DNA from 4 places in the Rahnella sp. BIGb0236 genome. Region 2 is predicted to be linked to each of the others. Evidence: predicted binding sites of a transcription regulator. Region 2 holds the regulator's gene; each other region holds the start of a gene.
What was found. The regulator PhoB, encoded in region 2, activates phosphate uptake and scavenging genes when phosphate is short. The targets are predictions, from matches to a motif close to CTGTCATAAAACTGNCNNAT.
Positions count from the first base shown of each region.

Region 1: EDF78_RS22315 (MIP/aquaporin family protein) is a predicted target of PhoB. The motif match lies at 1,729-1,748, and genes of this name have one in related genera.
Region 3: phoA (alkaline phosphatase) is a predicted target of PhoB. The motif match lies at 1,867-1,886, and genes of this name have one in related genera.
Region 4: pitA (inorganic phosphate transporter PitA) is a predicted target of PhoB. The motif match lies at 1,659-1,678, and genes of this name have one in related genera.

Region 1 covers NZ_SOAO01000015.1:84,448-87,632, reverse strand. The annotation lists gene EDF78_RS22330 (1,4-dihydroxy-2-naphthoate polyprenyltransferase) at 1-425, shown strand, start outside; gene rraA (ribonuclease E activity regulator RraA) at 546-1,031, shown strand; gene zapB (septal ring assembly protein ZapB) at 1,095-1,334, opposite strand; gene EDF78_RS22315 (MIP/aquaporin family protein) at 1,913-2,761, shown strand; gene glpK (glycerol kinase GlpK) at 2,807-3,185, shown strand, end outside.
Region 2 covers NZ_SOAO01000002.1:617,642-620,826, reverse strand. The annotation lists gene sbcD (exonuclease subunit SbcD) at 1-605, opposite strand, end outside; gene phoB (phosphate response regulator transcription factor PhoB) at 844-1,533, shown strand; gene phoR (phosphate regulon sensor histidine kinase PhoR) at 1,556-2,875, shown strand; gene EDF78_RS06405 (helix-turn-helix domain-containing protein) at 2,909-3,185, opposite strand, start outside.
Region 3 covers NZ_SOAO01000007.1:127,628-130,812, forward strand. The annotation lists gene EDF78_RS15615 (cation diffusion facilitator family transporter) at 1-294, shown strand, start outside; gene phoA (alkaline phosphatase) at 356-1,786, opposite strand; gene EDF78_RS15625 (L,D-transpeptidase family protein) at 2,123-3,043, opposite strand.
Region 4 covers NZ_SOAO01000004.1:237,202-240,386, forward strand. The annotation lists gene pitA (inorganic phosphate transporter PitA) at 82-1,587, opposite strand; gene EDF78_RS10800 (NAD(P)/FAD-dependent oxidoreductase) at 1,909-3,117, shown strand.

The sequences.
Region 1 (3,185 bases), on a different contig from region 2:
GGATAAGCGTCGCGGGCACATTCTATTTGCAGGCGGGCTATTTCGACTGGATCGTGATGTTACCGGCGACGGCGACCGGCTTGCTGTCCACGGCGGTGCTGAATATCAATAATTTGCGCGATATCGAAACGGACAGCGCCAATGGCAAGAATACGCTGGCGGTACGTCTCGGGCCGGTCAACGCGCGCCGTTATCACGCCACCCTTCTGACTGCTGCCGTCCTCTGTCTGGCAGTATTCTCCGCCGTGCACCTGCACCACTGGACCGGCTGGCTGTTTGTCCTGGCTATCCCGATGCTGGCAAAACATGTCATGCGGGTAATGAATTCGAAAACGTCCACGGAAGTGCGCCCGCTGCTGGAACATATGGTGAAAACCGCGTTGCTGACTAACGTATTGTTTGCAGTGGGTCTGTTACTTAATTGAGGCAAAGTGGCCTGATGTGCGTTTATCGGGTCACTTTTCACATTTAACAATTGATGATTTTGCCAACATCCGCCGGAAAGGGATATACTGAATACTCATGCAGCAACCAGATGAAATCCTATGAAATACGATACTTCCGAACTTTGCGACATCTACCATGAAGAAGTGAATGTCGTCGAACCCTTGTTCTCCAACTTTGGCGGCCGTACTTCATTTGGCGGGCAAATCACCACCGTGAAATGCTTTGAAGATAATGGCTTGCTTTATGATCTGCTGGAAGAAAATGGCCGGGGCCGCGTGTTGGTGATCGATGGCGGCGGTTCTGTTCGTCGCGCACTGTTGGATGCCGGACTGGCACGCCTGGCACTGCAAAACGAATGGGAAGGCATCGTGATTTATGGTGCGGTCCGTCAGGTTGACGATCTGGAAGAACTGGATCTGGGTATTCAGGCCATGGCCGCTATTCCGGCTGGCGCAGGCAGTGAAGGGATCGGCGAAAGCGACATTCGTGTCAATTTCGGCGGCGTGACCTTCTTCTCCGGCGACCATCTGTATGCCGACAATACCGGTATCGTGCTGTCGGAAGACCCGCTCGATATCGAGTAACGCTTTCTTGCAGCCACAAAAAAGGACGCCATGGCGTCCTTTTTCATTTGATGGCGGAAGTGCTCAGACTTCTTCCATTTTTCCCAACAGTGCACGCAGACGATCCTGCCATACGTGTTGTTCTTCTTTCAGCTGCGCATTTTCACGCACCAGAGACTCATGATTACCGCTGGCTTGCTGAACTTCCTGAGACAGGGTGTTGTTCTGCTCTTTCAGTTCTTCGATTTCCATCTGCAACAGAGTAATGGTATCGATCGCTTGCTGAACTTTAGCTTCTAATTTCTCAAATACTTCAAATGACATTTTTCGGTCCCCTTATGTTCGCAAGGCGCACATCTTATGTTCTGCCGCATCGTCCGGACACGGCTCAAAAATTCCTGCACACCGTCGATTTTCATAACAAATTCATCAGAGAATTGCGCAAAACCGCCGGGTGTCTTAACGGGTGATTGTATGTAGCCAGCTGTGGTCTGTCTACCAGCAACCCCTTTATCCACGCAGTCTGTTGCAATTTTACAGCGCCGGGTATCAGGAAATGCTTAAAAAGCAGCGTCACTCACCAGAAATCCGGCTTAATACCGAATAACCTTAGCCGCCGCACGGATAAGGTCGCTGATGTTCGTTTAAAAAGACAGGTTCGCTGAAAATGTTAAATCATGGACTTTTTGCGCTGCATCAAGTTCTGCCAATACGCGAAATCGCTCATTTTTATGACACAACACACAAATTTTGATTTCGCTATTTCTCGTTTATGCTCGTTAACGATAAATTCACATTACGTTCTCATTTAATGATGAACGCCAAAATCCGATTACGTTCACGTACGACATAACAGAAAAACTATAACTAACCATTAACATTATCCTTAGCAGGATCAAACTATGAGCCAAACCATGAGTTCCACATTAAAAGGTCAGTGCATCGCTGAGTTTCTGGGTACCGGGCTTATCATTTTCTTTGGTGCGGGCTGTGTCGCAGCAATGAAACTTGCCGGAGCTACCTTTGGTCAGTGGGAAATCAGTATCATCTGGGGTCTGGGCGTGGCAATGGCCATCTACCTGACTGCAGCCATTTCAGGTGCACACCTGAACCCGGCGGTGACCGTCGCACTTTGTCTGTTTGCAAACTTTGAAGGACGCAAAGTTCTGCCTTACATCATCGCGCAGGTCGCCGGAGCCTTCTGTGCCGCCGCACTGGTCTACGGCCTCTACTACAACCTGTTCTTCGATTTCGAGCAAAGCCACAACATGGTGCGCGGCAGCGTCGAAAGTCTGGATCTGGCCGGTATTTTCTCAACCTATCCAAACCCGCATATCAGCGTCTTGCAGGCGTTTCTGGTTGAAACCGTGATTACCGCCATTCTGATGGCGCTGATCCTTGGCCTGACCGATGATGGTAACGGTATTCCACGTGGCCCGCTGGCACCGCTGCTGATCGGTATCCTGATCGCCGTAATCGGTGCCTCCATGGGGCCGCTGACCGGATTCGCCCTGAACCCGGCCCGTGACTTCGGTCCGAAAGTGTTCGCTTTCTTTGCTGGCTGGGGCAAGGTTGCCTTCACCGGCGCACGCGATATCCCTTATTTCCTGGTGCCGATTTTTGGTCCGCTGCTCGGGGCTTCTCTGGGTGCCATCGCATATAAAGCGCTGATTGGTCGCCATCTGCCAAATCAGATTAATGAGCCGGTAGAAGAAAAAGCGTCTCAGCCATCCAAACAGCGTAAGGCCTGATCGGCTAAACTGTTCCACAGCTTACTCATTCGCAGGATGAATATTATGTCAGCAGATACGACTCACGAAAAAAAATACATTGTTGCACTCGACCAGGGTACAACCAGCTCACGCGCCGTAGTTCTGGATCACGATGCCAATATCGTCAGCGTGTCACAGCGCGAATTCACTCAGATCTACCCTAAATCGGGCTGGGTTGAGCACGACCCGATGGAAATCTGGTCATCGCAAAGCTCGGTGCTGGTGGAAGTGCTGGCGAAAGCCGACATTAACTCTGATCAGATCGCCGGTATCGGTATCACCAACCAGCGTGAAACCACCATCGTGTGGGAAAAAGAAACCGGCAAGCCAATCTATAACGCGATTGTCTGGCAATGCCGCCGTACTGCTGACATCTGTGAAAAGCTGAAAAAAGACGGTCTGG
Region 2 (3,185 bases):
ACGGAATCGGAGGTGCTGACGCCGACGGTGGTCAGATGGCCGGTGGCAATCACGGGCAGCGGTACGCCCAGTTCATCGCGTTTCGCCTGCGCGGCCTGCCACAGCGCGTCATAATGGGCGGCAATGGCTTCCTGTAATGCCAGCTGTTTGTCGCTGCCGGATTGTCCGGCCTGACTGGCAAGCAAATCACGCGGACGTAAAAACGGAATGGCACACAGCACCGCGCCGGGCGTTCCGTCGCGCTGACGGAGCACTAAAATTTGTTCCGCCAGGTTTTCACCCACGGTGGCAATCACCCGGGTATTCAGACAGGAAAGCAGTTCGCGGGATTCGTTGAGCGTGGCGACAGAATCGTGATTACCGGCCAGCACCACCAGCTGGCAGCCGGTTTGTTGTAATTCCACCACGAAGCGGTTATACAATTCGCGGGCATAACTGGGCGGTGATCCGGTATCGAAAATATCCCCCGCGACAATCACGGCATCGACCTGATGTTGCTGCACCTGACCGGTCAGCCAGCGCAAAAATGCCTGATGTTCGGCAGCGCGGCTTTTGGTAAAAAAGTACTGGCCGAGGTGCCAGTCTGACGTGTGGATCAGGCGCATGAGACTCCCGTATGGATCCTGGATGACAACGATGGGGCAAAGTATAAACGTCGGCGGGGGACGCTGTCCCCGATAAATCAGACCAATTTCAGCAAGATGCCCGCTAAATAGAAGAAATGTCTCTGTCATATTTGACTGTAATGAACCATCCTTTCTATTCATAAATCTGTCACAAAACTGACGCATAATGGCGCCCGCAATCAAATAAAAGATCGCTAACCTATTGGCAGGACCTACGATGGCTAGACGTATATTGGTGGTTGAAGACGAAGCTCCAATCCGTGAAATGGTGTGTTTTGTACTGGAACAGAATGGCTATCAGGCAGTAGAAGCTGAGGATTTTGATTCAGCGATCGGGCAGCTTGTTGAACCTTACCCTGAACTGATCCTGCTTGACTGGATGTTACCCGGCGGTTCCGGTATTCAGTTTATTAAACACCTGAAACGTGAAGCCCTGACCCGCGAAATCCCGGTGATGATGCTGACCGCGCGCGGTGAAGAAGAAGATCGGGTGCGCGGCCTCGAAGTCGGTGCCGATGATTACATCACCAAACCGTTTTCTCCGAAAGAACTGGTTGCCCGCATTAAAGCCGTGATGCGCCGCATCTCGCCAATGGCGGTAGAAGAAGTGATCGACATGCAGGGTTTAAGCCTGGATCCGTCGTCTCACCGTGTGATGGCCAACGAGCAGGCGCTCGATATGGGGCCGACAGAATTTAAATTATTACACTTCTTTATGACGCACTCCGAACGTGTTTACAGCCGCGAGCAGTTGCTGAATAACGTCTGGGGCACTAACGTTTATGTGGAAGATCGCACGGTTGACGTGCATATTCGTCGTTTGCGTAAGGCGCTGGAAACCAGTGGACATGACAGAATGATCCAGACTGTTCGCGGTACCGGATACCGTTTTTCAACGCGTTATTGAGCCCTCACAGCGGAGAATCTGTGTGCTAGAACGTTTGTCATGGAAACGGCTGGCAGGTGAATTTTTTCTCTTTTGCCTGCCCGCGTTAATCCTCGGTATCTTCGTCGGCCATTTTGGCTGGCTCCTCTTTGTGTCGCTGATGGCGGCACTGGGCTGGAATTATTACAACCAGCTGAAACTTTCTCACTGGCTGTGGCTCGACCGCAGCATTACCCCGCCGAATGGCCGCTGGAGCTGGGAGCCGCTGTTTTACGGCCTGAACCAGATGCAGATGCGTAACCGGCGTCGGCGTCGCGAATTAGGCCAGCTCATCAAGCGTTTTCGCAGCGGTGCCGAATCGTTGCCGGACGCCGTGGTGCTCACGACCGAAGAAGGCAATATTTTCTGGTGTAACGGACTGGCTCAGGATTTGCTCGGTTTCCGCTGGCCGGAAGATAACGGCCAGCACATCTTTAACCTGCTGCGTTATCCGGAGTTCCGGCTGTGGATCCAGACCCGTGATTTCAGCCGCGCCCTGAATCTGCAACTCAATAATGAGCATTACGTCGAGTTTCGCGTCATGCCCTATTCCGAAGGGCAACTGCTGATGGTGGCGCGCGACGTCACGCAGATGCGCCAGCTCGAAGGCGCACGGCGTAACTTTTTCGCCAACGTCAGTCATGAACTGCGAACCCCGCTGACGGTATTGCAGGGTTATCTGGAAATGATGGAAGACGCCAAGCTGGAAGAACCGTTTCGCAGCAAAGCGCTGGATACCATGCAGGAACAGACGCGGCGGATGGACGGGCTGGTGAAACAGCTGCTGACGCTGTCGAAAATTGAAGCCTCAGCGAATATCGATTTGCACGAGAAAGTCGATATTCCGCTGATGCTCGGCATGCTGGAACGTGAAGTGCAAACGCTCAGCAACGGCAGGCATGACGTGGTGTTCCGGGTAAACGACAAGCTGAAAGTGTTCGGCAACGAAGATCAGCTGCGCAGCGCGGTGTCGAACCTGGTGTATAACGCGGTCAACCACACGCCAGCCGGTACCCGGATTGAAGTCAGCTGGCAACAAACGCCGCACGGCGCGCAGTTCCAGATAAGCGACAACGGACCGGGTATTGCACCGCAACATCTGCCGCGCCTGACGGAACGTTTCTACCGCGTCGATAAAGCCCGCTCACGCCAGACCGGCGGCAGCGGCCTCGGACTGGCGATCGTCAAACATGCGCTCAGCCATCATCACGCCAAACTGGAAGTGATGAGTGAAGTCGGCACCGGAACCCGCTTTATATTTACGCTGGCACCGAAGTTGATTGTTCCTGAGGAACAGACCACGCAAAGCGATGTGAAAGGATAAACCACCACGCCACAGCACTCGCTGTGGCTTCTTCTAGCAGATGATCTGCAAACCTTTTTCTTCGATCAGCATCAGTAAGATCAGAGCCGCACCGGTGGGTTTGGTTTCATCCCGCTCCCATTTTTGAATGCTGTTAGCCGACATATTGATGAGTCTGGCCAGTACACCCTGACTGATTTTTTCTTTTTCCCGCAGCGCACGAATACGTTCAGCTGAACTTTCGGCAAAGGCTTTCAATCTCTCTTCCTGCATGGCTTCATCAACAATTTTGTTAATTTCGCGCATCGTGGTTTGGGTTACCACGCCAGAT
Region 3 (3,185 bases), on a different contig from region 2:
AAACAATTGCTGGACCGCGAACTGAGCGCCGACGATCGCAAGCGCGTAAAAGCGGCAGTATTAAGTGTGGAAGGGGTACGCGGTGTGCACGACATCCGCACCCGTAACGGCGGTGACCGCGTCTTCGTCGAATTCCACGTCGAGGTTGACGGTAACCTGACGGTGGATATCGGGCACGATATCGGTGATGCGGCGGAAATGGCGGTCAGCAAACTGTTCAAATCAGCGGATGTGACAGCACATCTGGAGCCGGACGGGATTGATGACGACAGACTGGATAATTTATTGCACTAAGGTTGAGGCCTGAAGTTTACTCCCTCCCCTTCGCAGGGGAAGGAGCAAAGCAAAACCCTCACTATTGCGCTTTAATCGCCATGGCATCCCGCATCGTATAGAACAAATCCGTCTGGTCGGTCAGACCGACGACATTCCCCGCATGCGGGCCGAACGCGGCAATGCGCAGTTGCGTGCCGGTATGTCCCTGCGAATCATCTTCTGAGTTACCGTAGCTGATGGTCATCGGCGCGCCGTCTTTGGTGGTCAGCGTTTGCGTCAGGCCGGGTGCTTTGGCATCGGCTTCGATAATCTGACTGGAATGGGCGTGGTCGGCGGTGACGATAACCAGCGTGTTGCCATCCTGACGGGCAAACTCCAGTGCTTTCTGCACGGCTTCATCCAGATCGACAGTTTCACCAAACTGTCCGCACGGATTCGCCGCGTGATCCTGTTTATCAATCGAGGCACCTTCCACCTGCAGGAAGAAACCGTTCTGATTAGCTTTCAGCAGGTCGATGGCTTTTTCCGTCATGGCGGCCAGCGTCGGGATATCGGCTGTGCGCTGCGGATTGGCTTCACAAGTGACAGCCGGTTTATCAATGTTGCCATGATAAGTGGCTTTCGGGCCCTGCCAGCGCACCGGCATGTTGCCTTCAGAGAACAGGCCGAGCACCGGTTTCTTCTGATCGGCCTGGGTGATCGCGCTGAGCTGTTCCGCGTTTTCTACCCACACATAACCTTGTGCCAGCGCCTGATCTTTCAGGGATTTACCCTGATATTCCCCGGCTTTCGCCAGCTGGCTGAAGGATTTTCTGCCGCCGCCGAGCGTCACATCCGCACGGGTCTGCAATAACTGCTCAGTGATTGAGCCGCGCCCGCCATTTTCCAGCGCGTTACTGGCGCATTTCTCCGCCGTTTCTTCCGGACCATAGCACTTACGCGAGGTGATGTGGGCGATCTGCGCGGCAGGGGTCGCATCCTGCAATTCAGCCGTGGAGACGTTGCCGGTCGCCTTGCCTGCGGCTTTGGCGATCTCAAGGATAGTCTGGTGATCTTTACCGTCTACATCCACGCCAATCGCGCCATTATAGCTTTTAACGCCGGTCGTCCAGGCTGTCGCGGAAGCGGCGGAATCGGTGACGTAGCTTGGTTTACGGGTTTTCTTGTCCAGAGAATAATGGGTGTACTGGCCGGTCAGCGGCAGGGCATCGATGCCTTTAAAATAGCCGCCTGCGCCTTCAGCATAGTTACGAGCAGAAGTAATTTCAGAATCACCCATACCGTCGCCGATCAGCAAAATCACGTTTTTCACCGTCTTGTCGGATAACGACGCTTTCAGCGCGGCGGTCTGGTCACCGCTCAGACGACGGGCACCGCCCGGTTCGGTCAGCACACCTTTTGCCGCGCGGTCAGTCAGCGTGTCGGTTTCGGCGGCGAGTGAGGTAGCAGAGGCGGAAAGCAGCAGGGCGGCAGTGACTGCGCGGGCGATAAGGGATACGGATTGTTGCATTATCAAAACTCCTTTTTTAAACCGTCGGAAATAAAAACATACATATGGATATTTTTTGTTACCGGAAGGTTAAGGGAGAGTTGTGACGGTTTAATGACAGTGATGAAGGGGATTCTGCTTTACTCCTCCCCCTGCGAAGGGGGAGGCGGGGAGGGGGTATTAATGGCAAAACAGTTGGCTGAGTAATCTTCAGGTCGATGATTTGTCTGTAATACCCCACCCCAGCCCTCCCCTTCGCAGGGGAGGGAGTAATCCGTAGTCTCTTTTGCATCGGCACTATGCAAAAAAAAAAGCCCCGATGAACGGGGCTTTTTCACAAAAACGTCGAAGAGATTATCAGTTGATCTGAACTGGCATACCTGCACGCATCTCAATGGCGCGCTGAACCACAGTCTGATTAACCGCAGGATCCATCGATACGCTGCTTGCGCTGCCGGTCAGAGTGATTGGCAGCGGCTGCTGGGAATCAAACTCTTCCTGGTTAGAGGACAGCGGGTTGTGGATCTCAATGTAACGCTTGCCGTCCGGCTCAACGGTGGCTTTCACCGGTTCGTTGATGAACTGAACGCGGGTGCCTTGCGGCACGTTGTCGTACAGCCATTTGATGTCAGCATCACGCAGACGCACACAACCGTGGCTTACGCGCAGACCGATACCGAAGTTGGCGTTGGTGCCGTGAACCGCATACAGACGGCCAACGTACAGCGCGTACAGACCCATCGGGTTGTCCGGGCCGGCAGGGAAGACGGCTGGCAGGAATTCGCCGCGTGCGGCATATTCTTCATGCATTTTTGCGGTCGGCGTCCAGGTCGGACCGGCTTTTTTACGCTGAACGGTGGTCACCCAGTTCATCGGGGTGTCTTTGCCCAGTTCGCCGATACCGATTGGCAGAACCACCACGGTGTTGGTGCCTTTCGGGTAGTAATACAGACGCATTTCAGCACTGTTGATGACGATGCCTTCATGCGGCGTTTCCGGCAGGATCAGCTGCTGAGGAATAGTCAGCACGGTGCCCGGCGTTGGCAGGAACGGGTCAACACCAGGGTTAGCTTCAAGCATGTTGCTCAAACCCATCTGGTATTGCGCTGCGAAATGTTCCAGTGGCAGGCTGCTGCCCTGAGGAACGATAACTGTGATGTTTTCACCGACCAGACGACCGTTATTGGCCGGAAGAGGGTAGACCACAGCAAAAGACGCCTGGCTATATGCAGCAACTGCCAAAACCAGGGTAAGGATTGCGCGAATGCTCATTTTCATATTTTCGTTGGTCGTTAATGCCACACTGGCAGTTGTTGTCAGGATGTTGATTCCCCCCGACCCGATGGAAACCGGCCGGAGGAATAGTGTACTTGCACATAGCACTTGAAAGGCACTCAGTATGTGTAACGAATCACCTTTC
Region 4 (3,185 bases), on a different contig from region 2:
TTAGGGAGGATGTGTGGAAAAGGAAACAAAAAAGGCGACCTGCTGAGCAGAGTCGCCTTTTTAATGCCGGTCAGATAAGGATCAGATCAGCTTCAGCGCAATCCAGTACAGCACGCCGGAAAGGACAATCGACACTGGCAGGGTTAAGATCCACGCCATGGCGATGTTTTTCACCGTCTTCGACTGCACACCGCCGCCATCGACAATCATGGTACCTGCAACCGCAGAAGACAGTACGTGCGTGGTGGAAACCGGCATGCCGGTGTAACTGGCCACGCCGATAGACACCGCCGCCGTCAGCTGGGCAGACAGGCCCTGTGCGTAGGTCATGCCTTTCTTACCAATCTTCTCGCCGATAGTGGTCGCCACACGTTTCCAGCCAATCATGGTACCGATGGCCAGTGCGAGCGCCACAGCGATGATGATCCAGATAGGCGCGTATTCGACCGTCTGCAGAATGTCGGTTTTCAGCTCGCCGAGGAAGCGTTTGTCCGCCACGGAGGTTTCCGGCAGCTTCGCGACTTTATCCGCAGTATCAGAAACACACATCAGCAGACGACGCATATGGCTGCGTTCTTCCGGTGACAGGTCGCTGTAGGACTGCAAATTGGTCAGCAGGGTCTGAGCGCGCCCAATGGCGTCAAGTGCGTGGCTGCTGTCGCAGTGGAACACTTTCGGCTCGTCGGTAGGCGCAATGTTGACGTCCGGTGCAGGCACCAGCGGCGTCAGCGCAACGACGTGAGGCACGGCATCCACATGCTGCTGATAGTACTGACCGAGGTGGGTCACGGCATCGCGGGTACGGGTAATGTCGTATCCGGTCGCGCTCATGTTCACCACGAAACCTGCCGGTGCCACACCGATCAAGACCAGCATGATCAGGCCGATACCTTTCTGTCCGTCGTTTGCGCCGTGAGAGAAACTCACGCCGATAGCCGACAGGATCAGGCCAATACGGGTCCAGAATGGCGGCTTCTTCTTGCCGTCTTTCTTTTCACGTTCAGCAGGCGTCAGGTGGATACGGGCATGTTTCTTGTTGCCACTCCAGTAACGGCGCAACAGGAAAATCATGGTGCCTGCCATAATCATCCCGACCAGCGGTGAGATAATCAGAGATGCAAAAATGCCGATCATTTTCGGGATGTTTAACGCATCGACCACAGACGTGTGGGTCATTAATGCATTGGTCAGCCCGACGCCAATGATGGCACCAATCAGCGTGTGGGAACTGGACGCCGGCAGGCCAAAGTACCAGGTGCCGAGGTTCCAGATGATCGCCGCCAGCAACATAGAGAACACCATGGCGAGGCCATGTGCGGAACCCACGTTAAGCAGTAAATCGGTTGGAAGTAAATGGACGATGGCATAGGCCACACTCAAACCACCGAGCAGGACGCCAAAGAAGTTAAATACCCCTGCCATCACGACCGCTAATTGCGAACGCATTGCCCGGGTATAGATGACGGTTGCTACTGCGTTGGCTGTGTCATGGAAACCGTTAATGGCTTCGTAGAACAGAACAAACAGTAACGCGAGAATCAATAAAGAACCGGTATGAATATCCAATCCGGCAAATAGATGCAGCATAATTGTTACGCCAGTTAGTGGTCATGAACGCCGCGCATTATCTGCGAGAACAGGGGGACGGGAAAAGGAAAATATGACATTTTTTTGACTAAAAACAGTTCAATATTTGGCTTTGTTTCAATTAAATTTTTATTTATCAAAACGTTATTCCCTCTTTACTCACAGAAACATTTACTTACGACGTTCAGAAAGCGGACAGTCTGGCTGGTCTAAGCGGCGGCTGTCCCTTACAATCCGCGGCATCATGCGGCCTGAACGCCCATCGGTAAGGGGTAAACCCTATCTAAAACGTAGTTGAATTTTCATAAAGAGAGGCCAAAAGTGGAACAGGTTGATGTGGTAGTCATTGGTGCAGGTGCGGCGGGTATGTTCTGCGCAGCACAGGCCGGACAAGGTGGCTGCCGGGTTCTGCTGCTGGATAACGGGAAAAAAACCGGGCGTAAAATTCTGATGTCAGGCGGCGGACGCTGCAATTTCACTAACCTTTACGCCGAACCCGCTGCCTATCTTTCCGAAAACCCGCATTTTTGTAAATCCGCGCTGGCGCGTTATACCCAGTGGGATTTCATCGATATGGTCAACCGCTACGGCATCGCCTGGCATGAGAAAACCCTCGGTCAGTTGTTCTGTGATGATTCTGCCCAGCAAATTGTGGCAATGCTCGATAAGGAATGCGAACTGGGTCATGTCGATGTGCGTCTGCGCAGCGAGATTTCCGACGTTCAGAAAACCGAAGAGGGCTTTATTATCAAGGTGAACGGCTCAACTGTAAGTACTCACTCACTTGTGATTGCCAGCGGCGGACTTTCCATGCCGGGACTGGGCGCTTCGCCGTTTGGATACCGTCTTGCCGAACAGTTTGGTTTGAAAGTCCTGCCGACCCGCGCCGGTCTGGTGCCTTTTACCCTGCATAAACCGCTGCTGGATCACTTACAGACGCTCTCCGGCGTGTCAGTGCCTGCGGTACTGACGGCGGAAGATGGCACTGTTTTCCGTGAAAGCATCCTGTTCACCCATCGCGGCATGTCCGGCCCGGCGGTTTTACAGCTTTCAAGTTACTGGCTGCCTGGCGAGTTTGTGAGCGTTAACTTACTTCCTGATGTCGATCTGGCGGCGTTTCTGAATGAACAGCGTCAGGCACATCCGAACCAGAGCCTGAAAAATACGCTGGCGATGCAACTGCCAAAACGCCTGGTCGAATGCCTGCAAACCCTCGGTCAGTTACCGGATGTCACGCTGAAGCAGCTGAATGTGCCGCAGCAGGCCGAACTGGTTGAACAACTGCAAAACTGGCAGGTGCAACCGAATGGCACCGAAGGCTACCGCACGGCAGAAGTGACGCTCGGCGGTGTCGATACCAAAGAATTATCCTCAAAAACCATGGCCGCCGCGAAGGTGCCGGGTCTGTATTTCATCGGCGAAGTGGTGGACGTCACCGGCTGGCTGGGCGGTTATAACTTCCAGTGGGCCTGGAGTTCGGCGTGGGCATGCGCGCAGGATCTGATGGCGCGATCGTTTGCGGTGAAATGATTTTTAGCGCCTCCCCCTGCCGAGGGGGTGCCGGGAGGAAATCTGCGTCATATTTATCAGCAACCTAC